3 regions of the Candidatus Nitronereus thalassa genome follow, and region 3 is predicted to be linked to each of the others. Evidence: riboswitches for the same ligand, from Rfam matches in the RefSeq annotation. Region 3 holds a riboswitch; each other region holds the start of a gene.
What was found. A riboswitch is a leader RNA that binds a small molecule or an ion and turns the genes downstream of it on or off. The one in region 3 is predicted to bind cyclic di-GMP.

Region 1 (3,251 bases), 740 kb from region 3:
CTCGTAGTTTGTTTGGAATTTTTTCCCGGTCGCCCTTGTCTTCCAAAATCGCACTTTGAAAATCATCCGTCAGCGCAATGACTGACGCGAGACCTGATTTATATCCAAGATCCGCATAGCTCGATGCATCCAATCCACCCATCCATCGCGCGAGCTCGGCATAGGACTTTGCTCGTTGCTTGAGAGAGTAACGCCCAATAATTTCTGCCTCGTCAATGAGTAAAATCCATCCTGAATATCCCGAAGCCACCATCAATCGGGAGGCGAATTTAAATCGTTGCAAGGCCAAATCCGTTTGAGAAATTTTTTCAAATGTGTAGGGATTCGACGCACTACAGGCCTGGAGATACCGCTTGAGTTCGACGACACCAATTGGGTCTCCGGACCAGAAGCGGACAAGACGGTGGCTCAATTCTCGATCATTGGCCATTCGTTCATACAAGAATAATGTGGCGGCAAATCGGCTATCCAACTCGCCACTGGGTCCATGCACCCACTCATAGAAGTCTGCGTATTGGGGACCCTGAAAATTCAGCTCTCCTGCAACTTCAGCCAATGTCCCACCGCGCTTCCCAGGGATCAAGATCGTTTCAATTGAGGCACGGTAGATTTTGACCAGGCTGTACAACGGGGTTTCTTTACTAATCACAATACGGCTACAGGCAAAATTCTTCTCCAATGCCAACTCTTGAAGATATTCCAAGGTATGAGATTTTCCAGTCCCGAATCCCCCATCCAACAAGATACCTTTCGTTGTCGTACCTTCGGTCACGCTTCGCTGGGCGTTCTCAAGCATGCGCCGGAATTGTCCTTCAATTTCAGGTTGAGCGCACCCCAACACTTGGACGGCATCTCGATTGGGCACTCCGGCCCGTAAGGCTTCGATCGCCCGGCGATGCAACATCTCCTCCCCATTAGCGACCGGCGTTCCTTGGGTAAACCCGCTCGCGGCAACCCCGGGAGATGCCGAGTCCTTTGAAATCCTGACCAAGGGTGCAAAGGGGTTTTGCCGACGCTTATCTCGGACATCGTCCCAAATCCGAAGCTTGAGTGCCTCATAACGATTGAGTCCGCGCCGCTCATCTTTCACAAACTCCTCTGGGGCAATCACCACAATCAAGCAACCTTCGAGTTCATCCGTTCCATCAACAAATTGACGCAAAACTTCATAGGCGTCCATGGCCGCCGCTGCCGTATAACTCAAGGCTGCATCAGGTTCTTTTGACCGTTTCACTACCATATACTGACTAATATCTAACGTAAGGATTAACCCACCTTTGCCCACCAATCTCACCCAGTAGACCAGCGAGGCCAGCATATCCCTGGCATTGTGTCGCGCGACTTTTTGGAAAATCAGTGCATCTTTGAGTGCGGAAATCAAACGCAGTTCCCCACAAAGCCATTCTTTCACGGCATTCGCCAAAAACGGGTTTGGGTCACCACTATCAAGTTGGGCCAGACACAGACGGACCATAGCCATTCGAAATTCTTGGCACATGCCCGAATCACGATAAATGGCTTTTTCTAACCAACTCCGGAGCTCACGCCGAAGTAGCATTTCTTCACGATCATTGAGCTCAGCAATGGCTTGAAGGCTAAACGCTGCACGATCATCTGGCACCTGATATCCGTTTTCAACTAACAGCCGGGATAGGAATAAATGCGCTAATCCATCCCAATCAATTTGTTTCGCAATTTTATGAAATAAACGATCCACCATATGAATCTTGGTATATTGCGCATCGGCCTTAGCAAATACGTAGGCATCGTTTTTCGCCATTTTGCTGAATAGCTGCGGCAAGGCACGACGAACCTCTTCCTCGGCGCTCACGACAAATTTTACCGCAGATCCTCCCTGGCGGAGATAACTTTGGAAATACTCTTTCCTCATGACCTCCAACCAATCCAGAGATGACATGTTCATGACGATCCTCTCTTTCCCTTGAAATACGTCCACATGATGTAGGCCAATGCAATCATTAGTTTGCCCCCTTGCGGTATCAGTTGGATCGAGACTCGTTGGGAGGAGAAAAAATCGAAGAGCCCACAAGTGGGCACAGAGGGGCAATGCTATCGAATAGTCGAACGTTGCAACCAGACCAACCCTGAAAGGAAATTTAAGGTTCCCCTTCTCCTCAGGTCTCTTGGCTTTGCGTCCTGCCCTCTCAGGCAGTTTGCCCTTTCGCCTCCTACCTCTATTACTATTACTATCGGAAGCATCAAAATTTCCTTGCACAGAAAGACGAGGTGAGAGGGAACAACAAAAACGAACATCATGTTGGCAGGATGTTTAGTCACCATACGCAACCGTATGGGTCAGAAATCAACTGGTCTGGTCAGGATGGCTGAGAAAGAAGGATGGTTACGCTGCAGACGTAAAGGAGGTGCCGTAATACGTCCGCAGTCGGCCCCCTTGCGCAATGACACTCAAGACTTTGGTGGCGTCTTTGATGCCAGTACTGGCATGGAAATGAAGCAGGTGACCCTTTTTTGTTTGATTCACTCCACTTTTATCGAGAAAGTAGAGATCTCGTGCAAATTCTTGTCGAGTATATTCAAACGTTGGGCGTGGCAACATGGTGAGCAATTCATAAATTTCCATTAACGGAATGACGATGCCTGTTCCGAGCAGATGCTTTCCACGAATCCCGACGGCGATAGAATAGGCAGAATACAAGATGGCCAAAAATTCGTGAGGTTTAAATCGATACGGCCTGGTTTGCAAATCCTTTAAGCGTTTCACCAGTAAGGATGGGCGCAATCGAGTTTCTCGAACGCGGTCAATCGTCACAGCCATCTCTTTAGGGTGAACTCGAACCAACGCCGGATAGGCAAACAACGTTCCCTCATGTTCAATCAAATCCACGCCCATTTGTTCGGCCATGGATAACAAGTCCTGCTGGAAGCCTAATCCGCCCAAATAATCCTCTTCATCAAAATTCCAACTCTGGGTCGTTGAGGCCAGTTCCTGTTGTAATTGCGCGGTGAACTGATTGGCTTCATTGAGAGCATGGCGAAGCTTTTGGAAGTCACCAACACTGGCCGCCGTCCGAATTTTTTTCACCGCAGTCGCCGCCTCAGCAACGGTTCTCACCAGTAGATCTGAATCTTTTTCGATTTTGGCCAAGGTTTGTTCGAGATTTGTTCGCACTTGTTGTTCAATCATCACGCGGTTTCCAAAAAGGCCATGGAGACTGAGGCCCCATATAGGGATTAGACTTCTTTCTCGGCTACCTTGACGTTTCCTAAAG
Region 2 (3,251 bases), 2.0 Mb from region 3:
ATCCAATGCTCTCCTGAGGAATTTAGTAGAAATTGGATGGCTTTCTCTCGCGACACATGATGGGATTTCGATGTTTCCCAAGCCAAAATTGAAATTGGGGTTGGCCAAAAAGATTCGGGGTGATCGGGAGAAAGACTTACCCGACCGTCTGGCATTTGAAAGGAGGTTAAGTAATCTCGGGAGCGTTGGAGGACTTGTGCGTCGTGTTTAAAGTGACTAAGGATGATGGTGCCCCAGGCCGTAGCATCCGGACGATCCTCACCTTGAGTAGTGAACAGGAACCCTCCGTTAGGACGGATTCGAGTGCGAAGTTCATTGAGAAGAATTTCCACAGAAACTTTCCAGTGCTGGCGTGCCCTTAAGCCCTAGGACAATTGCTTGTATTTTGGATGTAATAGGATCTCATGCGTTAACCATGTCCTTGCCAAACTATTAATGGAGTCAAAAATGGGGGCAAAGAGTGAGCTCTGGCAATGGAATTTTCGGTTTGAATGTGAAAGGACTTTATTTTTAACTGTCAGGGTATTGTTCTCCTAGGGAATCTCGTACTCCAGGTATTGAAATACGTGAAAGGTTTTTTTCAAAGGGAATGAATACTTAATTAAGTTTGGAGGTCATTTGAGTTAAAGAACGCCATGAATTGATAGAGAATTTACAGCAAGAAAACCGGACAAATACATCATTTTTACCTAGGGTGAATGCTAATCAAGGGAAGGCAAAATCAAGCCGATAGGAGTACAGAAGCGAGTGATGTTGAAGCGATTTTCTTGAGCCTGAAAATTTTAATTAAAGCTCTAAGCCTTATCCTTTTATTTGTCTCTTCAAAGATGGTCTAGGTGGGACGCAAGGTTTTAGAAGGGCAAACCGATAGCAGAATTGGATGCATTAGTACGAAATTAATAGTGAATCGAGAACTCCTTCTCGAAATGGCAAACCTGTCGTGAGGCAGGGACGCAAAGCCACGGGTCAGAAGAATTTCAGCTGACAGCCGGGTTGTCGAAGGAAGGGATGCAGTGCCACCCATAGGGATGGAGTTCTCCTGCTTGCTCTAAGAGGAGATTTCTATGACCACTTGGTATTGGTTGCTGCCTGAAGATAATCCATGTGAATCCCACAATAATCAGTGGAAACACTCCTCTTCTCTAAGCTCCATCATTACATCGAAATATTCTGTTTTGAAGCCATGGGTTCTTGTTAAAGGTTCCCAACGGCATTGTGCGCTACTCTCCCAAAAATATTTAAAAACAGGTCCTTTCCTAGAAGTAAATAAACGTAAATCCAATCTTTCAGATTACGGTTCCTTTGGTTTTGGCTGTGGAGTAAGAAGCACTGGCATCGTTCCTCCGCGGGGCCATAAATCCTTTGCTCAGCCAGCCCCTCGGGAAGTGGAACCCCAGTCTAGTAGCAAGCGAGATTTGTGCTGGCAACGTGAACATCTACTATTGACATCAAAACATCTTCCTAGTCGGGCTCCCCTTCCCGATAAAGGCAAACCTGTCGTGAGGCGGGGGCGCAAAGCCACGGATCAGGTCAGCGATCTGAAAGCCGGGTTGCCGGAGGAGGAATAGGAAAAGGGGATAGCCGAGGCTGGTGGAAATACGGGCCACCCCGTTTCGGCAATATTCTTTATTTATCGTGCCCGTGAGGAGATTCGATATGACGAATTCTGTCATGCAGTTTATTCGGGATGAAGAAGGGGCTACCGCTCTTGAGTACGGATTGTTGGCTGCTCTTATTGCTGCCGCGATTGTGACAGCAGTGACTCAATTAGGTACCACGGTGTCTAATACCTTCAACTCCATTGCCAACGATATGGCGGCTGCTACGGCCAGCTAATCTGCAATGTAAGCTCCTTCGGTTGTTCCCCTCTGAGAACCTATCCGATCTTCGCATCGGATAGGTCTCAAAGGGATTACGCAGGGAAGGCTGGGATAAATAGTGGCCTGTATGGATCTACCAACCAGCACACACGACTATAAAAATTTTTGTTCCTTGCCGCCTTTTCGCATGAGGTGCTCCTCCATCCCCATGGATTGGGACCGAGGAAAAAGTCGACTGGGAATATTGAGGGAACCACTATGAACGTGAAGACAACGCAGATCTCACCCTCTCGTGCAATCAAAAGCCAGCGCGGCAACACAACGACTGAAATGGCGATGATGTTGCTCCCATTTGTCATTTTGATAATGGGGGTCATGGAATTCGGCTGGTATTTTCTTCATCAACATACGCTCCAATATGCCACCCGAGAAGGCATGCGTTTGGCATTAGTTGGGGAAGTTTTAAATGATGAAAATGGAAATCCTCAAACTCGAGATGCTTCTATCAGACAGGTCATCCATGAAAAGGGTGAAATTGGGTTAATGAATATTGACCCAGCTGATGACATTTCTATTTGGAAGGCTGGCGCAAACGATGACGAAGAAGGTGGCTTGACATTTGATGAACTCGCCCCAAATGCCGGTAATCCAGCAGATTACATGAGAATCAAGGTTGACTATCAACATCAATTTTTGACACCGCTTATCGGCCAATTTTTCTCAGAATCAGAAGCAATTACTCTGAGAGCTGAAGCGACTTATCGTAACGAAGATTTCACAGTGGAGGGGGTATAAACGCCATGGCTAATCACATCGTTCGAAATCAAAAAGGAATGGCGGCAGTTGAGTTTTCCGTGTTGGTCAGCATTGCCCTCCTCATTATCTTTGTAATCGTGGACTTTGGCACGCTGATACAGGCTCAAGCGGTTGTGACCAATATTACGAGAGAAGGGGGCAGTTTAGCGTCTCGTGACCTAAAAAATGGTTCAGACCTTTTGGACCTCATGGCGGAATCAAGCGCCCCACTTAATTTTACGCAAAATCCAGAATTGTACAAAATATATCTTGCCAAGGCCGACGCTGGCGAAAATGCCAGTAACCCAGACCCAACATGCACGGTGCAAGAACTTGGATCATTAGATGCGATTGCAGGCAATGGCGTCGATTCTCCTGCAAATAGTCCAACCTGCGATTTGCCGCAAAATTTGTACGATCTTTTAAAGTATGACGATAGCGTGGAAGTACAAGCGGCCCCGATTTCCCAGTTTACTATTGTCAAAGTTTATTATGTACATCAACCTGTCACCCCCTTGGAAGAATTTTTTAATGCTTCAGGGCATACCGTGAATAATTATGATCTCTACGATGAGCTGGGCCAATACGGCCAAGATGGTGAGTCGGATGGGATTTTGATTACGAGCAAGGCGGTGT
Region 3 (3,251 bases):
ACTGGTTTTTGACCCGCAAAGCTCGGCGGAGGTCGGTGCTTCGGAAGCAGCCATTTCCCGCAGAGTGGGAAACCATCTTGCAGCGAGAGGTGCCGTTTTATCAATCACTCGATGAGTTGGAGAAAGCCCGTTTTCGGGAAGAGGTGCGAATCTTTCTTTCTGAAAAACGAATTACGGGCATTCAAACCTCAGTCGATGACACGGTGCGTGTGTTGGTGGCGGCGAGTGCGATCATTCCGATTTTTGGGTTTCCTGGGTGGGAGTGGGACCAAATCAGCGAGGTGCTCCTGTATCCGACGACATTTAATGATCAATACGAGATTGGCCGTACGGGAGATGAGGATATTCTTGGCATGGTCGGAAGCGGGGCGATGAGTCGTATGATGATTCTCTCTAAGCCTGATTTACTACAAGGTTTTCGCAAGCCTCAGGATCGCAAGAATGTGGGTATTCATGAGTTTGCGCACTTGCTGGATAAGTCCGACGGTGCGGTTGATGGCGTGCCGAGTGTTGGTTTGTCACAAAGCGCAGTCGTTCCTTGGATGAAACTCGTGCATCGAGAAATGGATAAGATGCGGAGCCATCATTCGGATATTAATCCGTATGGATTGAAGAGTGAGGCAGAATTTTTTGCGGTGGCTTCCGAGTACTTTTTTGAAAATCCGGACAAGATGCGTCGGAAACACCCAGAACTTTATACGATGCTCGAAAAAGTGTTTCGCCAAGACCCACAATCACGTATGAAGAATGCTTTGCTCACAATGGTTGTTCCAAATTCTAGAGGACTGGGGCGAAATGCACCTTGTCCATGTGGAAGCGGAAAAAAGTACAAGCACTGTTGTTTGGCTAATTGATGAAAAACGCGACAATAGATTTTTATCAGTTGGTATTTTGTGTTCCATAAAAGGACAATGAAGAAAACTGGTGTTGATGGCTCTGGGGAGTTAGGTCAGCAGCCTACAGGAAAATTTTTTCATTCTGAATTTGTTGTTTTATTTCTTTATTGCCATTCAGATGTATTCCTTCAGTTGAATCACGATTCTTTATGAGCGGAAGGTGGTCAACGCCTTCGGGTGTCTCAAGTTCCACTAAACTATTCCGATTTGGACATAGTGAGATTTGTCTGATACTTTCTTGAAGTCATAAGCAGACCCAAGAAGAACCACTTCCCGATAAAGGCAAACCCGCTGTGAGGCGGGGACGCAAAACCACGGATCAGGCAAAAACCCTGATGGCCGGGTTGCCGAAGGAAGGAGAGAGATTCTCCGAATCCTCCCAGGAAGGAAGTGCCTTCTTTGTTTAAGGATGCTTCCGTGCTGAGGGGTTTTTTTATGCCATTTTTCGTCAGGATTTAGTTCGCCGCTGTGATGAAAGTGGCATTCCCTTCCTGATCTCCAACAGGCTCCATTCTTAATAAGCTTGCAAACGTCTTGTTTGCTGAATCTTAGTTGAATCCAAGGCCGGACTTTAACAACGAGTGCCCTTCACTCCGCCAGTACGAGAGGTGGGTGGGGAGTGGGAACGGTCGCTTCCGTCACGTTTCGGGCGATCCTATCTCACGTAATTTTCAATTCTCGGAAGGGGGAATCATCATGAAGTCAGAAGTTCCAGCAGAAGTACAATGTCCCAATTTGAAAGAGAAACGTGAAGTTGGTTTTGAAATTAATGTGTTTCGAGGTGCAGAAAAAGGTGGAGTGGAGGTGACAGGATGTTCCGAATTTTTGAACGGCAAAGGGGTGGTCACCTGTGGGCATAACTGTATTCACACCGAAGAGGCGCATGCCATCCACCAACGGGAAGTCGAAAAACATCAGAAGGAACTTGGAAAAATCGGAACCAACGTTATTGGCTAACAAACGAATTAAAATTCGTTTCCCTTAATTAAGGAGGTCTCTATGCAAAGATTGTTGTCTAAATGGTCCGCGGTTGGCACGACGCTATTGTTTTGTGTCAGTTTGATTTTTACCCCGGCAGTGTTGGCTTCCAAAGAAGGTGCTGCCCCTGCAGAGGTCGAGATTACGGTCAAGGTGTCTCAACAAGGGTTTCTGGATCATCGGAATAAGCCCTTTGGGCCGAAAAATCCCCTGAATATCCCCAAGGGAAAGGTGGTCCGCATTACGTTTGAGTTTAGCGAAAAGGTGACCAGTTTAGCCTATGGGGATACTCATCAGGTTTCGATTATTTCAAAAGATGGGTGGGAGCAAGAATCGAAGAAAATCTGGATGTGGGACCAAACAGCGAGCGTCACCTTTCTCGCAGGCGAAGAGGGGCGAACCAGTTATCGAGGCTTTTGTATTGTGGATTGCATCGGCATGGATCACTTGAATAATTTAGTCATCCATGTTGTGTAGTGGGCTCTTTCCCTACTCGTCACCATTCCTTATCCCATGGTGTTCGTGCAGAGGACCTAGATTCTGGCCCTCTGCACGGCCTTTTGGGGGAATGACACGCACCTTATAATTTCTCGGTGGCCTCTACTCCAGAGTGATAGGTCGAATACACGACAATGGGTATTTTTAAATCACCCAGGTGTTTAGCAATCAGCGGTTTGACATCTTTCCAATCCAAACCTCCGACGCCGCAGGCCAACTTCGGGAGGGCCACGCTGGTGAATTTTTCCTCCTCAATGGTTTTTCGCAAAGCTTTGAGACAGTGATTAACGTTTTCCACGCTGGCTTTTCCTGGTCTTCCCCCCCGAGTAGGTGGTGGCTCTTGCGTGAGCAGATTGATAATGCGTACTCCACCCGCTCCACCCCACGTCCATAATTCACCTGTTTTTGGTTCTGAGACTTGGCAAGCGTGCTTGAAGTCTTTGTACATGGCTGGCCATCGCTCTCGTAGCGCCAGGGCTAAGCCATTGGCGAAATTGTCATGGGGCGCCACTCCGTGGGCTATGGCATTGGCTTTGGTTAAGAGAATGTCCCCTTCTACTTCTTGAATCATGAATGGTCCTCCTTGGCGAGTGAGCCGGTAAATAAGATAGTGAATTTTCAGTTTGGAGTGCTTTGAATGAAAATGAACAATACTTAGAAATATCTCAGAACGCGTTTTTTATTCGTTCGTACCCTTTCTTGATTTCATCGGCTAACAACCCTGCGGCGGCGGTGACGGAATCAGCCGCCTCCCCAGCTTCTTCGCCCATTGTTTTCATTTTTCCTTTCACTTCTTCCCATTTGGTTTCAAGCTTTTCCCACTCATCTCGACCTTCGGCTTTCGCCAGGTGAAGTTTTACCTTGAGTTCATCACGTTGT

Region 1: it holds a riboswitch for cyclic di-GMP, as region 3 does, so the genes downstream of both, PPG34_RS07060 (BREX system ATP-binding domain-containing protein) here and PPG34_RS10425 (hypothetical protein) in region 3, are expected to answer to the same signal.
Region 2: it holds a riboswitch for cyclic di-GMP, as region 3 does, so the genes downstream of both, PPG34_RS01460 (Flp family type IVb pilin) here and PPG34_RS10425 (hypothetical protein) in region 3, are expected to answer to the same signal.

The regions. Positions count from the first base shown of each region.
Region 1 is NZ_JAQOUE010000001.1:1,570,585-1,573,835, forward strand. Features, by position in the region: gene PPG34_RS07060 (BREX system ATP-binding domain-containing protein) at 1-1,924, opposite strand, end outside; cyclic di-GMP riboswitch class I at 2,087-2,189, opposite strand; gene PPG34_RS07065 (hypothetical protein) at 2,363-3,166, opposite strand.
Region 2 is NZ_JAQOUE010000001.1:274,105-277,355, forward strand. Features, by position in the region: gene PPG34_RS01455 (prenyltransferase/squalene oxidase repeat-containing protein) at 1-332, opposite strand, end outside; cyclic di-GMP riboswitch class I at 919-1,001, shown strand; cyclic di-GMP riboswitch class I at 1,478-1,558, shown strand; gene PPG34_RS01460 (Flp family type IVb pilin) at 1,657-1,836, shown strand; gene PPG34_RS01465 (TadE/TadG family type IV pilus assembly protein) at 2,079-2,615, shown strand; gene PPG34_RS01470 (TadE/TadG family type IV pilus assembly protein) at 2,621-3,251, shown strand, end outside.
Region 3 is NZ_JAQOUE010000001.1:2,311,700-2,314,950, reverse strand. Features, by position in the region: gene PPG34_RS10430 (zinc-dependent peptidase) at 1-854, shown strand, start outside; cyclic di-GMP riboswitch class I at 1,168-1,248, shown strand; gene PPG34_RS10425 (hypothetical protein) at 1,593-1,853, shown strand; gene PPG34_RS10420 (hypothetical protein) at 1,896-2,351, shown strand; gene PPG34_RS10415 (macro domain-containing protein) at 2,455-2,943, opposite strand; gene PPG34_RS10410 (hypothetical protein) at 3,038-3,251, opposite strand, start outside.